DNA from 3 places in the Xanthomonas sp. NCPPB 3582 genome. Region 2 is predicted to be linked to each of the others. Evidence: predicted binding sites of a transcription regulator. Region 2 holds the regulator's gene; each other region holds the start of a gene.
The links. Region 2 encodes FliA, which starts transcription of late flagellar genes. Its sites were predicted from a motif close to TAAAGTTTNNCNNNCNNNGGCCGATAA; they were not measured.
Positions count from the first base shown of each region.

Region 1: the regulator FliA is predicted to act here: its motif matches at 4,366-4,392, upstream of ACCQ05_RS18505 (GGDEF domain-containing protein).
Region 3: the regulator FliA is predicted to act here: its motif matches at 2,843-2,869, upstream of ACCQ05_RS19445 (GGDEF domain-containing protein).

Region 1 covers NZ_CM192968.1:4,365,188-4,371,940, reverse strand. Annotated here, with positions in the region: gene ACCQ05_RS18520 (alpha/beta hydrolase family protein) at 1-557, shown strand, start outside; gene ACCQ05_RS18515 (S9 family peptidase) at 691-3,015, opposite strand; gene ACCQ05_RS18510 (DUF1615 domain-containing protein) at 3,176-4,267, opposite strand; gene ACCQ05_RS18505 (GGDEF domain-containing protein) at 4,627-6,495, shown strand; gene ACCQ05_RS18500 (Rrf2 family transcriptional regulator) at 6,603-6,753, shown strand, end outside.
Region 2 covers NZ_CM192968.1:2,755,816-2,762,568, forward strand. Annotated here, with positions in the region: gene flhF (flagellar biosynthesis GTPase FlhF) at 1-1,034, shown strand, start outside; gene ACCQ05_RS11650 (MinD/ParA family protein) at 1,021-1,905, shown strand; gene ACCQ05_RS11655 (RNA polymerase sigma factor FliA) at 1,902-2,669, shown strand; gene cheY (chemotaxis response regulator CheY) at 2,694-3,086, shown strand; gene ACCQ05_RS11665 (protein phosphatase CheZ) at 3,086-3,712, shown strand; gene ACCQ05_RS11670 (chemotaxis protein CheA) at 3,715-5,367, shown strand; gene ACCQ05_RS11675 (XVIPCD domain-containing protein) at 5,749-6,753, opposite strand, start outside.
Region 3 covers NZ_CM192968.1:4,582,214-4,588,966, reverse strand. Annotated here, with positions in the region: gene ACCQ05_RS19455 (RHS repeat domain-containing protein) at 1-289, shown strand, start outside; gene ACCQ05_RS19450 (hypothetical protein) at 479-694, shown strand; gene ACCQ05_RS19445 (GGDEF domain-containing protein) at 1,179-2,807, opposite strand; gene glgA (glycogen synthase GlgA) at 3,290-4,873, shown strand; gene ACCQ05_RS19435 (1,4-alpha-glucan branching enzyme) at 4,870-6,753, shown strand, end outside.

The DNA.
Region 1 (6,753 bases), 1.6 Mb from region 2:
ACGCGTTTACCCAGGCCGGTGCCAGGGAGTGGGGCGGGCGCATGCAGGACGATGTCACCGATGCCACGCGCTGGGCCATCGCTGAAGGCATTGCCGATGCCTCGCGCATCTGCATCTATGGCGCCAGTTATGGCGGTTACGCGGCGCTGATGGGCGTGGCCAAGGAGCCTGCGCTGTACCGCTGCGCAGCCGGCTACGTCGGTGTGTACGACCTGGAGATGATGTCGCGCGATACCGGTCGTCACGCACGCTGGGCCAAGAACTGGACGGTGGATTGGCTGGGTGCGCGCGACACCCTGGCGGCACGCTCGCCGGTGACGTTGGCGCGGCAGATCAAGGCGCCGGTGTTCCTGGCGGCCGGCGGCAAGGACGAACGTGCGCCGATCGAGCACACCAAGGCGATGGAGCGTGCGCTCAAGGGCGCCGGCGTGCCGGTGGAAGCGCTGTACTTCCCCAACGAAGGCCATGGTTTCTACACCGAAGCGCATCGGCGCGAGTACTACACGCGCCTGCTGGCGTTCTTGAGCAAGCAGCTGGGTGGCGGGACTGCGAAATAAGGCAGGCACCCCATCAGGTGTTGCCTGATGGGGCGCACGCTCCAGAGCGCCTGCGGTGACGGTGCATGCACTCCCGCATCAACGACGCGAGCGCGGCAGCGTCGATGGTCGACGATGTCGCTTCCCGCGTCGCTCACTTCTCCGGCATCGGCTTCATCTGGTATTGCGCCGGCGGGGTAGCGCCGAGCAGGTGTTGCACGAAGTAGTCCCAGCGGCGGCGGGCGACATAGGGTGTGAGATCGCCGTAGCTGTGCTTGGCGTTGGGCAGCATCAGCATGTCGAAGTCCTTGTTGGCCTTGATCAGCGCATCGGCCACCAGCAAGGTCAGGTACGGCGGCACGTTGTCGTCCAGCGTGCCGTGCACCAGCATCAGCTTGCCTTTGAGCTTGCTGGCGTGGGTGGCGTTGGCCTGGTCGTCGTAGTTGGAGGTGCCGTCTTTGTTGACGATGTGCTCGCCGTGATACTTCTCGGCCCAGTCGTCCTCGTAGCCGCGGTTGTCGTGGTTGCCGCTTTCCGACCAGGCCACCTTGAACAGGTCGGGATACCGCAGCATCGCGGCGGTGGAGGCATTGCCGCCGCCTGAGTGGCCCCAGATGCCGACGCGGCTGGTGTCGAACCACGGGTAACGCTGGCCGAGTTGCTTCACCGCCGCCACCTGGTCGGGCAAGGTGTTGTCGCCCATGTTGGCGTACCAGGTGTCGTGGAAGGTCTTGGAGCGCCACGGCGTGCCCATGCCGTCGATGGCGATGACGATGAAGCCCAGTTCGGCCAGCGACTGGTTGTCGCCATGGCCGGCGAGGAAGCTGCGCCCGCGCACCGAGCCGGTCTGCGGGCCGGGGTAGACGTAGTCGATGACCGGGTACTTGCGTGCGGGGTCGAAGTTGCTCGGCTTGAACATCAGCCCGTACAGCGGGGTCTTGCCATCGCGTGCGGTGACGGTGATCGGCACGGGCGGTACCCAGCCGGCCGCCTTGAGGCGGCTGATGTCGGCCGTCGCAATCGTGTTGAGTGTGCGTCCGTCGGCGGCCTCGCGCAGCACGCTCACCGGCGGCGTGACCGAGGTGGAATAGGTATCGACGAAGCGCTTGCCATCGGGCGACAGCGCGATGCTGTGGTCGGCGACCTCGGGCGTGAGCAGCACCGGCTCGCCGCCGTCCAGGCTCACCTTCCACAGCTGCTGGTAATACGGATCCACGCCCGGCAGCTTGCCCACGCCGACGAACCACGCCGTGCGGCTCACCGGGTCCACGCGCAGCAGTTCGGTGACATTGCCTTGGCCGGTGGTGATGGCACGCTTGGGTTTGCCGGTGGCCAGGTCGTACAGATACAGCTGGCCCCAGTCGCTGCGCTCGGAGAACCACACCGCCTCGTTGCTGCCGGGCAGGTAGGCCCAGTTGGCCGCGACCTGGCCGCTTTCGTAGTAGGTCTTTGCGGTTTCGTCGAAGGCGGTGCGCACGGCGCCGGTCTGGGCATCGGCAATGCGCAACCAGACCTGCTTGTGGAAGCGCGAGGTCGAGGCGAACGCCAGGGTCTTGCTGTCCGGCGCCCACTTCACATCGTCCCACAGGCCCGTCGAGCAGCTCACGTCGTCGCACAGCGTGGAGCGGTGCTGGTCGGCGGGCATCTTCAGCCGCACCACGCGGGCGCCGGGCACGTCGACGATGACGCGCTCGATCATGGTCACGTCCTTGTCGCCAGCCAATGGATACTTCCACGACTGCAGTTCCGGATGCCCGAGCTTGGTGCTTACCAGGTACATGTCGCCGGTCTTGCGCTGGTCCTGCTGGAAGGTGGCGATCTTGCGCGAGTCCGGCGACCACGCAACGATGGCGTTGTCGCTGTGCTGCCAGCCGGCGTTGTCGGTGGCGTAGCCGAAGTTTTCCACGCCGTCGCGGGTGAGCTGGGTCTCCTTGCCGGTCGCCAGCTCGCGTACCCACAGGTTCCAGTTGCGAATGAACGCTTCGCTGCGCTTGTCCGGCGACAGCACGCCCGGTTCGGGCTTGTCCTTCGCATACAGCTTGCTGCACCTTGCACGCGCATCGCAGAGCACCGCCGTGTCGCGCACGCTGAAACGGTAGCGGCCATCGGCGCTGAGGCTGACCTTGGGTGCGAGGGTGGCGGCCTTGAGCGGCTTGTCGCCGGTCTTGAGCAAGGCATTGAGCGAGGCGGCCAGTGCGGCGGGTTTGAACAGCGGTGCGGTCTTGCCGGTGGCGGTGTCCAGCTGCAACAGCTGGTCGCCCTTGGCATCGTGGTCGACGTAGACCACGTGGGTGGCATCCAGCCAGCTGACGCGCGTGGGGGCATGGTCGACCAGGGGCTGGGCGGCGTAGTAGATCAGGCGTTCGGCACGCGCGTAGTCGGCCTCGGTCACGCTGGGGGCCTGCGCATTGGCTGCGACAGGCAGCAAGGCGATCGACAGGGTGGCGAGCAGGCGGCGAAGCGGCAACGGGGTGGGCATGTGGACCTCATCGAAAGGACACCCGCCGGCAACGGCGGCGCAACCTCGCATGCTACGTGCGCGCGCGCGGCACGCGACCCTGCCAAAGGTCGTGCCTTGTCGCGCAACGAAGGTGTCGGACGTGGCGCGGCATGTGCCGCGCGTCCTGCGGCGGGTGCACCTACTTGGCCATGCAGCGCTTCCAGCGCTCGTTCACCCGCTGCGCAAACCAGGCGGTGGTGAGCGTGCGGGTGATCTTGGGGCTGTCCAGGGTGATGCCCGGCAGTACCGCGCGCGGCAATGGCGTGCCGGCAGCGCCGTCGGCCAGCGCAAAGACCTGGCGATACAGCGCGCTGTCTTCGAATTCGAGCGTGGTGCCCGCTTCCAGGGCGGTCCGGATCTGGCGGTCGCTCATTGCCAACTGGCTGCCAAGCGCGCGTGCGGCGCGTTCGGTACCGCCGGGTGCGTCCAGGCTGGCTCCGGGGGTGAGCAGGTCGCCGTCCAGCGCGAGCGCGATGCCGCTGGCCTTGCTCAGCGCGGCTTGAAACGCGGCGTTGCGGCTGGCGTACCAGCCGGCGTTGAAATCGGCGAAGCGGTACAACAGCGCGTCGTAGTTGGTCGGGTAGCCCAGCAGATGGGTGGTGCCGAACCACAGCCCGCCGCGGCGGGTGAACACCTCGTGGCGGATCGAGCCGTCGAGCGGATACGGATAGCGCTCGGCATGTCGTTCGGCAAAGGCGATGCTCACCTGCATCGGGCCGGCGGTGTGCACCGGGTTGAGCCCGTCGAACAGGCGCGCGCCCAGCGGCACGCTGCCGCTGAAGTCCTCGAAGATGCGGCTCAGTTCCTGCTCGGTGCGCGCGGCGGCAATGCGGGTGGCGTAGCTGCGGCCGTCCGGCGAGGTGATCCGCAGCGCCGCTTCCACCATGAAGGCGGGGACGTGGTGCGCGCTGGCGCGGCGACCGATTTCGGCGCGCGAGATCTTGCCCAGGTTGGGCACCACCGGGTTGGCCTGGTAGGTCGATTCCTGCTCGGTCACCGCCAGCACCGCGCAGATCTGGTCGGCGCTGGTGTCCAGCGCCTGCGAGGACAGCGCCACATACACATCGTTGGCCCAGCCGGCGCGGTCGGGCAGCGTGGCCGGCAGGCGGCGGACGATATCGGCCTTGACCACCTCCGGCGAGCGTTGCGGCGCACGCGGGGTCTGGGTCGCGCAGGCCGACAACAGCACGGCGGCAAGCAGGGGCGGCACACGGCGCAGGGGCAAGCTCACGGCATCTCCAGCAGGGTCGGGGGCGGCAGCGGCCATGCGCAGTTTACGTCCCCGGGCAGTGGCGGCGTCGTGCCTGCGCGTGAGCGCGGCGCGGCGATTCAAGTCTTCTGTAGCCGGGCCGATAACGGGCTCGACCACTGCTGGCGATCACGTTACAGGCGAGCTGCGCCGGTCATGATGGCAGCCGCATCACCTCGAGCGCGCAGGCCTTGCTGTCTCGCTTACTGGATTCCACCGCTGTGCGACCACGGGAGTGCCTGAGATGCCGCAGCAAACAGCCAGTGCCCAGGTCGGCCGGGTGGTCGTGGGCGCGGCGCGCCAGCGCTGTGGTCCCGCTTCGCCGTGAGCGATCGTTGAGCATGCCTGCGACGGTCTGGCGGGGCGTGCTCATCGCGTGCCTGTTGCTGGCGATCAGCGCCGTGGCCTGTGCGCAGCCGCAGCCGTGGAAAACCATCGAGTCGGCCACGCTCGACGACCCGGTCGGCGCGTTGCAGATCGCCCAGCAGGCGCTGCAGAGGGCCAGGGCCGAGCACGACAGCGACGCGCAGTTCTGGGCGTCGCTGGCGCAGGCGCGGGTGCTGATCTCGCTGGAGGACAACGAGGCGCGCCAGGCGGCGTTGACCCGGGCGCGCGGCCTGCTGGACCAGGTGCACGGCAGTGCGGCGCAGGCGCAGCTTTGGCTGGACATCGTGCAGACGCTCAGCGATGTGCGCGAGAACCCCAACCGCAGCGTGGTGGCGCGCTTGAACGGCCTGCGGCAGCAGGCACGCGCGCTGGGGCGCAGCGATCTGCTGTGCGAGGTCGAAGCGATCGACATGTGGAGCATGCTGGCCTCCGGCAGCAGCGACGAAGCCTGGAGCGCGGCGCAAACCAGTTACCAGTGCGCCGCGCGCGAAGGGCTGCTCGGCCTGGAGGTCGATGGCCTGACCCAGCTCGGCTCACTGGCCAGCCGTGTCGCCGGCAAGGTGGCCGACGACAACGATGCGCAGGACTACCTGCAGCGCGCCCTGGCGCGCCTGCACGACCAGCCGGCGCGCTTCCAGCGCAGCCTGATCGAATACGAATACGGCAGTGCGCTGGCGCTGCAGCAACCGGCGGCGGCGTTGCTGCATTTCCGGCGCGCGCTGGCGTTGAGCCGCGAGCTGGGCGATCAGGCCGGCGTGGCGGCGGCGCTGACCAATGCCAGCGAGGCCTTGATCAGGACCGGCGATGCCGAGGCAGCCTTGACGATGGCGCGCGAAGCGCTGCCTCTGATGCAGAAACAGGGCAATGTTGGCCGCGTGGCGGCCTGCCATACCGTGCTGTTGCAGGCGCTCACCGCACTGAAATCGCCCGAGCTGGGCGGTGCGATCACCGCGGCCAAGTCCGCCGACGACCCGAATCTGGCCCTGACCGGGCGTGCCGAGCTGGTCGATGCCATCGCCCAGGCGCTGGCCGCCGAAGGCCGGCACGCCGAGGCCTACCAGGAGTTGCAACGCTCCAACGCATTGCGCGCGCAGAACCTGGGCCGCCAGCGCGACACCGTGATGCTGCGGCTGCAGGCGCGCTACGAAGATGCGCGCCGCGACGCCGAAACCGCCGAGCTGCGCCGCCGCAGCGAAACCGCACGGCTGGCGCTGCAGGCACGCGAGGCCGGCCAGCGCGCGCTCTGGATCGCGCTGTGCGCGGCCTGCCTGCTGCTGGTCGGTGCATTGGTGGTGCTGGCGTTCGGTGCGCGCCATCGCCGCCAGCTGTCGCGCCTGGCCATGCGCGACGAACTCACCGGCCTGCCGAATCGCCGTGCCATCCGCGTCGAGGCACAGCAGCAGATCGACCACGCCTTGCGTACGCAGACGCCCTGCATGCTGGCCCTGATCGACCTGGATCATTTCAAGCTGATCAACGACGTGCATGGCCACGCCGCCGGCGATGCGGTGCTCAAGGCGCTGGCCAGCGCCTCGAAGCTGGCGTTGCGCGCGCAGGACCGGCTGGGGCGGCTGGGCGGGGAGGAATTCCTGCTGGTGTTGCCCGGATGCAGCCCGGACGAACTGCCGGCGGTGTTCGCACGCCTGCGCAACGCCGTGGCTGCCATCGCCATCCCCGGCCTGCCCGCCGAGCAACCGGTGCGGTTCTGCATGGGCGCGGTCAGCGTCGCACCGGGGAGCGGGCTGGACGTGTTGCTGGGCCAGGCCGATCTGGCGCTGTATGCCGCCAAGACCGCCGGGCGCGATCAGTGGGCGGTGTGCTGAGCCTGCGGCGCAGCGACGTGCTGCGATAATGGCGTGGTGCTGCGGCACAATCGTGCAGCGACGACGACAGGTCGTTGCCGTGAACCGACCGACCACCCCAGGACCGCATGCGCACCGATAGCCGTCTCTCCCGCATGTTGCACGTGCTGCTGCACATGGCCAGAAGCGCGCAGCCGATGACCTCCGAGCAGATCGCCGGCATGTTGTCGACCAATGCGGTGGTGGTGCGCCGGACCATGGCCGGGCTGCGCAGTGCCG
Region 2 (6,753 bases):
ACTTCGATCTGGACGACGCGCTGCCGCAGATCCTGCCGCCGGCCGCGCTGCCGCCGATCGTGGTCGCCCCGCCCGCCCCCGCTGCCCTGGCCGCGGTGCCGGCCGCCGCCGCGCCGATCCCGCAGAACGACGAAGAACTCAAGCAGCTGCGCGGCGAACTGGCGCTGATGCGGCAGATGATCGAGCGCGAAATGAACCGCCTCACCGACGAGCGCCTGCGCGGCTCCCCGGTGCGTGCGCAGGCGCTGGAACTGATGGACGACTATGGCTTCGACGCCGGCCTGACCCGCGACGTCGCCATGCAGATCCCGGCCGATACCGAATTGCACCGCGGCCGCGGGCTGATGCTGGGCCTGCTGTCCAAGCGCCTGCCGGTGGCCCCGGTCGACCCGCTGGAACGCGGCGGCGTGATCGCCCTGGTCGGCCCGACCGGTGCCGGCAAGACCACCACCATCGCCAAGCTGGCCCAGCGCTTCGCCGCCCAGCACGCCCCGCGCGACGTGGCCCTGGTCACCACCGACACCCTGCGCGTCGGCGGCCGCGAGCAGCTGCACAGCTACGGCCGCCAGCTCGGCATCGCGGTGCACGAGGCCGACAGCGCCGAAAGCCTGCTCGAACTGCTGGACCGCCTGCGCGACTACAAGCTGGTGCTGATCGACACCGCCGGCATGGGCCAGCGCGACCGCGCCCTGGCCGCCCAGCTGAACTGGCTGCGCGCCGCCCAGCAGGTCACCTCGCTGCTGGTGCTGCCCGCCAACTCGCATTTCGCCGACCTCGACGAGGTCGTGCGCCGCTTCGCCCACGCCAAGCCCCAAGGCGTGGTGCTGACCAAACTCGACGAGACCGGCCGCTTCGGCAGCGCCTTGTCGGTGGTGGTCGATCACCAGATGCCCATCACCTGGGTGACTGACGGACAGCGGGTCCCCGACGACCTGCACCGCGCCAATGCCGCCAGTCTCGTTCTTCGTCTTGAAGATTTGCGGCGCGCTGCCGATAAGCCCTGTACTCCGGAGCACAACCATGCAGTCGCGTGAATACGCCAAGCTGACCAACGCCTTCCCCCTGTCGGCGACCCGTCCCGAGCCCCTGGGCCCGGTGCGCACCATTGCCGTGACCGGTGGCAAGGGCGGCGTGGGCAAGACCAACATCTCCGCCAACCTGGCCGTAGCGCTTGCCGACATGGGCAAACGCACGCTGCTGCTGGACGCCGACCTTGGCCTGGCCAACCTGGACGTGGTCTTGGGGCTCTCGCCCAAGTACACCCTGGCCGACCTGATCGCCGGCCGCTGCACGCTCGATGAAGTGATCATCGAAGGCCCCGGCGGCGTGCTGGTGGTGCCGGCCGCCTCCGGTCGCCGCCACATGGCAGAACTGGCCCCGGCCCAGCACATCGGCCTGGTCAACGTGTTCTCCGAACTGGAACGCGACCTGGATGTGATGGTCATCGACACCGCCGCCGGCATCACCGACAGCGTGCTGACCTTCTGCCAGGCCGCCCAGGACACCGTGGTGGTGGTCTGCGACGAGCCGGCCTCGATCACCGACGCCTACGCGCTGATCAAGGTGCTCTCGCGCGAACGCGGCGTGGACCGCCTGCAGATCATCGCCAACATGGTGCGCGACCCCAACGAGGGCCGCCTGCTGTACGACAAGCTCTCGCGCGTCTGCGAGAAGTTCCTCGGCGACGTGTCGCTGAACTACCTCGGCCACGTGCCGCAGGACGACTGGCTGCGCCTGTCGGTGCAGCGTCAGCAACCCGTCATCAAGGCCTACCCCGCCAGTCCGTCGGCGCAGGCCATCGCAGAAATCGCGCGCCGTACCTCGCGCTGGCAGGCCCCCACCGTGCCGCGCGGCAACGTCGAGTTCTTTGTCGAACGCATCATTCAACGGGGAGTGGCCGCATGAGCACCGCCACCGCAACGACCGCTAGCGCGCAATACCGCGCCGTGCAACGCAACAACGCCAACGACGTGGTGACCCAGCACGCCGATCTGGTGCGCCGCATCGCCCACCATCTGGCCGCCCGCCTGCCGGCGAGCGTGGAAGTGGACGACCTGATCCAGGCCGGCATGATCGGCCTGATCGAGGCCTCGCGCAGCTACGACTCCGAACAGGGCGCCTCGTTCGAGACCTATGCCTCGATCCGTATCCGCGGCTCGATGATCGACGAGATCCGCCGTGGCGACTGGGTGCCGCGCTCGGTGCACCGCCGCGCCCGCGACGCCGCTGCTGCAGTGCGCAAGATCGAGCAGAACACCGGCCGTGCCGCCGCCGCCACCGAAGTGGCCGCCGCGATGGAAATGCCGCTGCCGGAGTATCTGCGCCTGATGGAAGATGCCGCGCGCGGCCAGGTGCTGAGCCTGGAATCGCGCATCGAAGATCACGGCGAGCTGGACACCACCGCCAAGGGCGGGCCCAATCCGCAGCAGATGATGGAGCGTGGCGAATTCGGCCGCGAGCTGGGCAAGGCCATCGGCCAGTTGCCCGAGCGCGAGCAGCTGGTGCTGTCGCTGTACTACGAACAGGAATTGAACCTGAAGGAAATCGGCGCCGTGCTCGGTGTCAGCGAATCGCGCGTGTGCCAGATCCATGGCCAGGCCGTGGTGCGTCTGCGCGGCCGCCTCAAGGTATTCGAACTGGCCGATGCCGGTGTCGAAAATGACGATTGATTTTTTTCGTGTTAGGAGCTTGATGTGAACAAGAACATGCGGATCCTGATCGTGGACGACTTCTCGACGATGCGACGTATCGTCAAGAATCTGTTGGCGGATCTTGGCTTCACCAATACCGCAGAGGCCGAAGACGGCAACAGCGCGCTGGCTGCGCTGCGCGCGGGCCCGTTCGACTTCGTGGTGACGGACTGGAACATGCCCGGCATGACCGGCATCGACCTGCTGCGCAACATCCGCGCCGACGCCAAGCTCAAGCACCTGCCGGTGATGATGGTCACCGCCGAAGCCAAGCGCGAGCAGATCATCGAAGCCGCGCAGTGCGGCGTGAACGGCTACATCATCAAGCCGTTCACCGCCCAGACGCTGGAAGAGAAGCTGGGCAAGGTGTTCGAACGTCTGGCGGCGACCGCCTGATGAACGCCACCGTGGAAGCCGATGCCGAACGTGCCGCGTTGATCGAGCGCCTGCAAAGCGCGCTCGATGCACTGGAAAGCGGTGACCAGATCGCCTGGCGTCGCGAGGTCGATCACCTCGCCGCGCTGCGCACACGCCCGATGATGCAGAGCCTGAGCCGGCTCGCCCGCGAACTCGGACAGGCCCTGGGCGAATTGCCCACCTTGCCCGAAGAAGCCGGCGAACTGGACGATGCCTGCTCGCGCCTGGACCACGTGGTGGAAATGACCGAAAAGGCCAGCCATCGCACGCTGGACCTGGTCGAGGAATGCCGCGTGCTGGCCAACCAGCTGCGCGACGGTGGCCTGAATCAGGACCAGGGCGCGCTGATGGACAAGATGCGCCATAACCTCACCGAGCTGTCGCTGGCGCAGAGCTACCAGGACCTGAGCGGCCAGATCATCCGCCGCGTGGCCGGGATCGTGCGCCGCGTGCATGAGGGCTTCGGTGCACTCGGCCTGCCGCCGAAGAATCCCGAGCCGAAGAAAGACGACGGCGGTCTTGCCGGTCCTGCAGTCAAGGGCCTGGACCGTCACGCGGTGTCGCAGGACGACGCCGACGACCTGCTGTCCGGATTGGGGTTGTAACCATGAGTGCTGTTCCAGACGATATTGCTGCCGATTTCATCGTCGAGGCCCAGGAGATCCTGGACCGCCTCGGCGAACAGCTGGTGTCGCTGGAACAGGCGCCAGACGAAGCCGACCAGCTCAACGCGGTGTTCCGCGGCTTCCACACCCTCAAGGGCGGCGCCGGCTTCCTGGCGATCAAGCCGATGGTGGAGCTGTGCCACGCCGCCGAGGAAACCCTGGGCATGGCGCGCTCCGGCCAGGCGGTGCTGCAAGCGCATCACTTCGATGCCGCGCAGCAGTCGCTGGATTATCTGCAGGCCATGCTGGACGCGATGGGCTCGGGCGAACCCGTGCCGCACGCACCGGCCACGCTGATTGCGCAGTTCGATGCCAAGAGCGGCCCGCCAGCGGTCAAGGCGGCGCCCAAGGCCGCTGCCGCTCCGGCACACGATGACGCCCACGCACCCGCAGCGCCCGGCGCCAAGGCCGGCCCCAAGGCGGCCGCCAAGGCCGGTGCCGAAGCCGAACAGACCGTGCGCGTGGACACCAAGCGCCTGGATGCCATCGTCAACCTGATTGGCGAACTGGTGCTCTCGCGCAACCGCCTCAAGACCTTGCGCACCCGCCTGCGCGACGAAGAACTCGACCGCGCGGTGAGCACGCTGGACATCGCCACCGCCCGCCTGCAGACCGCGGTCATGCGCACCCGCATGCAGCCGGTGAGCAAGGTCTTCGCGCGCTTCCCCAAGGTGGCCCGCGACGTTGCGCGCACCCTGTCCAAGGAAGTGGAGCTGGAACTGATCGGCGCCGAAACCGAGCTCGATCGTAATCTGGTCGAAGCCCTGGCCGACCCGTTGGTGCACCTGGTGCGCAACGCCATCGACCACGGCATCGAATCGCCGGCCCTGCGCGAAGCCACCGGCAAGCCTCGTAGCGGCCATGTGCGCCTGTCCGCGCAGCAGGAAGGCGACTACGTCAGTATCGAAATCCAGGACGACGGCGCCGGCATCGACCCCGAGCGCCTGCGCGAGATCGCCCGCGGCAAGGGCCTGATCGACGCCGAGGCCGCCGCCCGCCTGAGCACCGACGAGTGCCTGCACCTGATCTTCATGCCGGGCTTCTCGACCAAGGCCGAAGTCACCGATATCTCCGGCCGCGGCGTCGGCATGGACGTGGTGCAGTCGCGCATCCGCGAACTCAGCGGCCAGATCCAGATCCAGTCCGAGCTGGGCCGCGGCAGCCGCTTCATGATCCGCGTGCCGCTGACCCTGGCGATCCTGCCGACCCTGCTGGTGCAGGCCGGCGAAGCCGTCTACGCCTTGCCGCTGGCGCGCGTGGTGGAAGTGCTGCACGCACCGCAGACCTCGCTGGGCTGGTTCGACGGCCGCGCCGTGCTCGACCGCCGCTCGCATACCCTGCCCCTGATCGACCTGCGCCGCTGGCTGGGCGTGACGGCGGACCAGCCGCCGCTGCTGACCGTGGTGCTGCTGCAGGCTGGCGAAACCCGCTTCGGCCTGGTAGTGGACCAGGTCCGCGGCCGCGAGGAAGTGGTGATCAAGCCCCTGCCCCGCGCCTTGCGCGGCCTGCCCGGCTATGCCGGCGCCACCCTGATCGGCGACGGCCGCATGGCGCTGATCCTGGATGTGGATGGCTTGCGCTCCAGCGATCATTGAGCTTCGGGATTCGGGATACGCCCCCGGTTGCCTGAGTGATGACAACGGCCGCACACAGCGGCCGTTGTCGTTTCCGAAGATCTCGCTACGCGCTCGTGCAGACGATTTCTCGCATGGGTCCCCCCCTTTTCCCGCGAGCGTTTCTCCTTCCCCCGCTTGCGGGGGAAGGTGCCCGGAGGTCGGATGGGGGCAGCGGTCTCGCGTTGTCCCCAGATGCAGCGCACGACCTCAACCGCCCTCATCCGGCGCTGTGCGCCACCTTCTCCCACGCGCGGGAGAAGGCGATGGATTGCCAGCGCTGCAGCAGTCCGGCCAACGCCTTTCCCTTATTGCCCTATTTGGGAACCGTTATTTGGCCCCCGTTATCTCGTTGCGAAACACTCAGCGCGTCATCGACGGACCAGACTGGCTGACGGCTTGCTGGGACTGCTCCAGCGCCTGCTGCTGTTCGCGCGCCTGGGCCTGAGTCTGGTTGATTGCCTGCAGGCGATCGAACGACTGGGTCTCTGGTGTCTGCACGGCGTCCACGGTTGGCATATAGGCACGCTGGTGAGCCGGGTCATTCAGAGCGCCCTGCACGACGAAGACCCTTTCGCCGCCGGCCAGCTTGGACGTGTGGGTATTGAGAACGACATGGTCCACCCGCGACAGTCCTTCCTCTTTCGCTAGCGCAAGCAGGCTGGCGGTCATGCGCTGGCTTGATGCATCCCACTGCCTGCCATGTTCGGTATCGAGCTTCTGCACCCCATCCTTGATCTGCCGGTAGAGCTGGTGATCCTCATGACCTGGGTCTGCCGGAAGGCGCTGAGTTGATGTTCCTTGCGATTGGGCTTCACGTGCACGGAGCTCCTGCTCCAGCTCTTGTGCAGAGATCGGCGAGACATGCAAATGCGTGTTCTTGCTGTGCTGGAACAAACCCGGCGTCGGTGGCTGGGTGCTGCTATCCAGGTAAGGCATCGGGCGCGTATTGCTGCCTAGATCAATGCCGTTGCGCTCGAGTATTTCTTCTTTCAATCCCAGACGTCGCATATTCAGAATCATCGGCTGTTCTGGCTCGCCGGGCTTTGGCTTGTTGTATTGCCGCTCATAGATGGCGGCCGTGGCCACCACCCATGGCCCGTAGTGGTTGGTGTAGTCGGACTGGCCTGCATGTCCGATGCGCGTGTTCGCGGCAGGCTTGTCGAAGAAGTTAGCACCCATCGCTTCGACGTTAGCCGCAGTTGCGGGCATTGTCATGTCTGCGTTCAAAGTGAGGTTGGGCTTAAGCGCGTAATTGAATTGCGGCATACCGCCGGTGCGATCGATGAAGTCATGTACACGGCCTGGTGCCTCCCGATAGATATCCTCCAGAGAGGCATGCGGATTTGATTGCCGCACCCTGCTAAC
Region 3 (6,753 bases), 1.8 Mb from region 2:
TCAAGACTTGGTTGATTCGACAATAATTCATGAGGGTTCCCATGGATATGATCAACGGATGCGAGAAAGCAATGGATTTAAAGCAATGACTCGCAGTCGTCACGAATTCCTTCAGGGGGAGCGTCGTGCATACAGGGCAGAAGCTGCATTCTATAATTCTTTAAGTGCCAATTCCCCGTGGGGCCTGTGGACGATAAATGGCGGGACTAATAATTCTGAAATTGAAAATCAGGCGTTGCAATCAGTAATACAACCTGTGCGTCGGGGAGATGTGTGCCGTGAATTTTAATTATATTAAAGTAAATTTAATTATAGCCATCATTATGATTTCTGGCTGCGATAATATGGAGCGAATTAGTAAAGTGGCCGATGTGAAAAAAATCCAGATCGCAGTATAGGAAGGCAGATTTTTTTTGATTTTTGCATTAAGAGTGATAGGCATGGTGCTTCACTCTATGATTGTGCCGATCCGGCAAAATTGCTTCCCGTCGAAATTTCAGAAAAGGTCCAAAAATCAAAAAAAGGAAAAGCTTTAATCGAGTCAGGATACAAGCAGTGGACTCCGGAAAACAATGTCGAGATAAAGGTTAAGGTGTCCGGGGGGGTGGTTGATCGTCGAAGCCAAGGCGGAGGTATTGTTTTTATAATAAATAACATCAAAAGTTTTGATGTGGCAAAAGGAAACGGTATTTGAGTAATAATGCGGCCTTCGCAAACTTTTGAGGAATGGCAAGTCTGGACGACTCTGCACTGCCAGCGGCCCGTCGCTACCGGACGCGCACAGTTGCAACCGGGAAGACGCATTAGCTCCCCGGGTGCGTGGTGCTAAGCAACTACGATGTGCGAGATCGATTGTCCTGACTGCCCTTCTCCGACAAGAACGGCGATCAGCGCTGGACCTACACTCCCGACGGCCTGTCCGCCAGGAGCGAGACCACCACCCCTTTGGCGGCACCGGCGCGCATCGCTATACCTACGACGCGCAGGACAATCGGCGCACGCACGTCACCGGGGGCAACAGCTAAGATTACTACTACGACGGCGCCAACCGCCTGACCAACCTGATGAACGTTGCCATCGGCGCTAGCGAGATAGAGATCGCTCTATCTGACCGGGTCATTGGGGGAAGACTTCGAACAGACTTTAAGAAGATTTTCAGGGGCAACTCATCACTACCGTTAATCGGCGCTGATCACCCGATTCTTGCCCGCGGCCTTGGCGTCGTACATGGCGCGGTCGGCGCGCCGGATCAGTTCGTCCTGGGTCTCGTCGGCATGCCGCAGCGCCACGCCGGCACTGAAGCTGATGAAGATCCGCACGTCCTCGTGCAACAGCGAGCGCTGCGCCAGTGCACGCTGCAGACGGATCACCGCCGCGCTGGCTTCGAAGATGGTCGAGTCCGGTAACAACAGCACGAATTCCTCGCCACCGAAGCGGGCGATGGCGTCGGTGGTGCGCAACACCGCCTTGGCCACGTCCACGGTATGGCGCAGCGCCGCGTCGCCGCCGGCATGGCCATGGGCCTCGTTGAGGCGACGGAAGTCGTCCAGGTCCAGCATCGCCACGCACAGCGGCTGGCCGCTGCGCTGGGTGCGGACCGCTTCGCGCTGGAACAGTTCTTCGAAGCCGCGCCGGTTGAGCGCGCCGGTCAGCTGATCCTCGCGGACCAGTCCAGCCACCGCATTGAGCTCCTGTTCCAGCGAGGCGATGCGCTGTTCGGCCTCTTCGACCTGGCGGCGTGCCGAGAGCAGTTCGTCCCGTGCGGCCAGTGCCTGCGCCTGCACCCCGGCGGTGTCCTGCAGCACGTCCTGCAGCAGGCGATTGAGATCGGGAATGCTGCGAGCGTCGCCGATCGCCTGCGAATAGCCGGCAACGCGGTCGTGATATTCGCCGGTACTGGTGGCCATGCCGTCGAGCCGGTCGACGAAGGACACCATCATCTCGCGCATGGCGGTCTTGGAGTCGGCGATGCCCTGCTTGAGTAGGCCCTGCTTGTAGATCACCTCGCGCAGGGTGCCACGCGCCTGCTCGATCGACTCCCCGTCCAGCGGGCCGGCCAGCAGCTGCCGCACCACCGAGATCTGGCCCTGCAACCAGCTGCGATCGTCCAGCAGTTCGCCGACGTTCTCCAGCAGCAGGTCGAACAAGCCGAGCAACAGGTTCTGCTGTTCGCTGGCGTCTTCGGCGCGCAGGCCGATCTGGTGGCTGAGCTCGCGCAGGCGCTGCTCCAGCGTGATCAGCTCATGCCCCGGGCGCCAGTGGCGCAGGGCCGATGCCAGGGTCTGGGCCTCTTCGGCCAGCTCCGGGCTGCGTTGCAGCAAGGTGGCCAGGGCATTGCCCAGCGCATGGCGCAGCAGGTCGCGCAGCTGTTCGGCTTCGGTACGGCCTTCTGCCAGCGAGTCGCCGATATCGATGGTGCGGATGTACTTGTCGATCAGTTGGCGCAGCGTGCGGCCATAGCCCAGCCAGTCGCCGGCGGCGTAGGCCGTACTCAGGCGTACGCCCATGTCGCCGAGTTCGCCATGCAGGCTGGCCATGCCGTCGGCGAACGCCAGCAGCAGGGCTTCCGGATGTGCGGCATGCGAGAACAGGCGGATCAGCATGGCCGTGGCAGCGGCCGGATCGTGCGTGCCGGACTTGGCCTTGGCCGGTACCAGCTGGTGGGCAGCCATGGCCTGTGCGCCGTGCGCGGAACTGCGCACGCTCGGCAGGGCGGCCGCCGGGCGCGCGCTGTCCGCGCCACCCCAGGGCAACAGACGGCGCAGCCCGCCACGCGGGCGGCTTGGAAGTTCAGGCTGGTCTGCCATGCCAGATCTCGAAAAGGTCGACGTGCTAACGCTCCTTATCGGCGCAGGCGCAGGCCGCTTGAGCAGGCCCGACCGTAGCGTCGCGGCACGGCATGGCTCCCTCGCGAAGGGCGGTGCCGAGAACGTCGTGAACCCAGGCATGAACAAGTCACGCAGATGACGACGAGCGCGGCCAGGTTCTCCCGCATTCGGTGCATCGCAGTGCCAGTGCACCGATGCGGGGATGTCGTTGCACTGCGATGCGTCGCTTATGCCTGTCGGCATGCGCAACCGTGCGCGATGGAATGTGGCTGTCGCAGAAAAGTCAGCACATGTTCACGCATATTTTATTTGGTCGGGGTGTAGATTCATCGACAAGGACGACGTGGAGTACGCGCGTTGGCCCCGCTCCTCATTCGTTGCATGTCGTCTGGCCCGATCGGCAGACGATGGTTGTCGCTTCGCCGTTTTCCGTCTCCACCCACTTTACGACGGACGTTTAGATGGTTGCCATGATGCCGCTCCACGCTACCAGCGCACGCCTCGAGCGCAGCGCGTTGATCCCCACGCTGAAGAAGAGCGGGCGGCCGCGCGACGCGCGCGGACGTTTCATCCGCCATCACGAGCGTCTGCCGGTGTCGCTGGCCGACACGCGCGGTGCGTTGTTCGTGGTGTCGGAGATGGCCGACTTCATCAAGGCCGGTGGTCTGGGCGATGTGGCGGCCGCACTGCCGCGCGCGCTGCGTCATCGCTATGACGTGCGCGTGTTGATCCCCGGGTATCGCGCGGTGCTCGAGCGCGCCGGCAAGGTCGAGATCGTGGGCCGTGTGCTGGCGCATGCCGCGCTGCCGGCCTGCGACATCGGCCGTATCGTGCAATCGGACGGCTTGCCGATCTATATCCTGTTGTCCAAGGAACTGTTCGAACGCGATGGCTCGCCGTACGTGAGCACCAGCGGTTCGGAGTTCGAAGACAATGCCATCCGTTTCGCCACCTTGTCGCATGCCGCCGCGCAGATCGCCGCCGGCCATGCCGGGCTGGGCTGGAAGCCGCGCCTGCTGCATCTCAACGATTGGCCGTGTGCGCTGGCGGCCGGCTATGTGCGCTGGTCCGGCGGCACCACCCCGTGTCTGCTCACCATCCACAACCTGGCCTACCAGGGCCTGGTGCCGTATTCGATGGCTGCGGCGCTGGGCATTCCCGCCGAGCGCGTGGCCGAGCTGGAGTTCTACGGGCAGATGTCGTTCCTGCGCGGCGGCATCGTCAATGCCGATCACGTCAATACCGTCAGCGTCAGCTATGCCAAGCAGATCACCGGCCCGGCACAGGGCTGCGGACTGGACCGGCTGCTGGCCGGTCGCGCCGCCATGGGCGCGCTGACCGGCATCGTCAACGGCATCGATGCCAGCTGGGACCCGCGCACCGACGCGCACCTGGATGCGCATTTCAGCGTGAACCACTGGCAGGGCCGTCAGGCCAACGCCGGGCAGGTGCGCAAGGCGTTCGGCTTGCGCGAGAGCAACGGCCCGCTGTTTGCGGTGGTCTCGCGGCTGGTGCACCAGAAGGGCCTGGACCTGATCTGCGAGGTCGCTCCGCAGATCGTGGCCGCCGGTGGCCAGATCGCGGTGATCGGCGGTGGCGAGCCGGAGATCGAGCAGCAGGTGGCCGAGCTGACCCGCCGCTATCCCGGCCAGGTCGGCGCCTTCATCGGCTTCGAGGAAGGCCTGGCACGGCGCATGTTCGCCGGTGCCGACTTCCTGCTGATGCCGTCGCGGTTCGAGCCCTGCGGGCTGAGCCAGATGTATGCACAACGCTTTGGCTGCCTGCCGATCGCCCACGCCACTGGCGGGCTGATCGACACCGTGGACGATGGCGTCACCGGCTTCCTGTTCCAGCACGCCAGCGTGGAGGCGCTGCGCCGCTGCCTGGAACGCGCCTTCCGTACCTTCCGCCTGCCCAGCCTGCTGGCGGCGATGCGCCGGGCGGCGATGCTGCGCCCCAGCGGCTGGGATGTGGCCGGCAAGAAGTATCTCTCCCTTTACGAACACACCGCCGCCACCGCGCCCGCGCTTGCGACGGTGTCATGAGCGAACGGTTGGGCGGGCAGGTCCAGGAGACGGAAACTGACGCGGTGACCACGGAAGGCATGTCCGATGTTGCGCAGACCCTGCAGGCACTGGCCCAGGGGCTGCCCGCCGATGCATTCACGGTGCTGGGCCCGCATCCGCAGGCCGACGGCCGCCGCCGCGTGCGCGTGCTGGCACCAGGCGCCGAGGCGATGGGCTTGATCGATCCGCGCGGCAAGCTGCTGGCGCGCATGCAGGCCACCGAGACCGATGGCCTGTTCGAAGGCGAACTGGCCGGCGACGGCCCGTACCGGCTGCGCATCGTGTGGCCGGACGTGGTGCAGGAGATCGAAGACCCCTACGCGTTCGGCCCGATCCTGGACGAATCGCTGCTGCTGCAGATCGCCGCCGGCGACGGGCAGGCGCTGCGCCGCGCACTGGGCGCCCAGCACATGCGCTGCGGCGAGGTGCCGGGTGTGCGCTTTGCGGTATGGGCACCGCACGCGCAGCGCGTGGCCGTGGTCGGCGACTTCAATGGCTGGGAGGCGCGGCGGCACCCGATGCGCCAGCGAAGTGGTGGCTTCTGGGAGCTGTTCCTGCCGCGCGTGGAAGCCGGCGCCCGCTACAAATACGCCATCACCGCGGCCGATGGCCGCGTGCTGCTCAAGGCCGACCCGGTGGCGCGCCAGAGCGAGCTGCCGCCGGCCACCGCCTCGGTGGTGCCCGGTGACGCGGCATTCGCCTGGACCGATGCCGAGTGGATGCGTCGGCGCAGTGCGCAGGCCTTGCCGGCGCCGATGTCCATCTATGAGGTGCATGCGGCCTCGTGGCGCCGTGACGGGCATGATCAGCCGCTGGACTGGTCCAGCCTGGCCGGGCAGCTGATTCCGTATGTGCAGCAGCTCGGCTTCACCCATATCGAACTGCTGCCGATCACCGAACACCCGTTTGGTGGATCGTGGGGCTACCAACCGCTGGGCCTGTATGCGCCCACCGCGCGGCATGGCAGCCCGGATGGTTTTGCCGCCTTTGTCGATGCCTGCCATCGCGCCGGCATCGGCGTGATCTTGGACTGGGTCAGCGCGCACTTTCCCGATGACGCACACGGCATGGCGCAGTTCGATGGCGCGGCCCTGTACGAGCACGCCGACCCGCGCGAAGGCATGCACCGCGACTGGAATACGCTGATCTACAACTACGGCCGCCCGGAAGTGACCGCGTTCCTGTTGGGCAGTGCGCTGGAGTGGATCGACCATTACCACCTCGATGGCCTGCGCGTGGATGCGGTGGCCTCGATGCTGTATCGCGACTACGGCCGCGCGGAGGGCGAGTGGGTGCCCAATGCGCACGGCGGCCGCGAGAACCTGGAAGCGGTGGCCTTCCTGCGCCAGCTCAACGGCGAGATCGCCGCACGCTTTCCCGGCGTGCTGACCATCGCCGAAGAATCCACCGCCTGGCCAGGGGTGACCGCACCGCTGGCCGATGGCGGGCTGGGCTTCACCCACAAGTGGAACATGGGCTGGATGCACGACACGCTGAGCTACATGCAGCGCGATCCGGCCGAGCGCGCCCAGCACCACAGCCAGCTCACCTTTGGCCTGGTGTACGCGTTCTCCGAGCGCTTCGTGCTGCCGCTATCGCACGACGAAGTGGTGCACGGCACCGGCGGCCTGCTCGGGCAGATGCCCGGCGATGACTGGCGGCGCTTTGCCAACCTGCGCGCCTACCTGGCGCTGATGTGGGCGCACCCGGGCGACAAATTGCTGTTCATGGGCGCCGAATTCGGCCAGTGGGCCGACTGGAATCACGACCAGTCGCTGGACTGGCACCTGCTCGATGGCGCCCCGCATCGCGGCATGCAACGGCTGGTGGGCGATCTCAATGCCGCGCTGCGCCGCGTG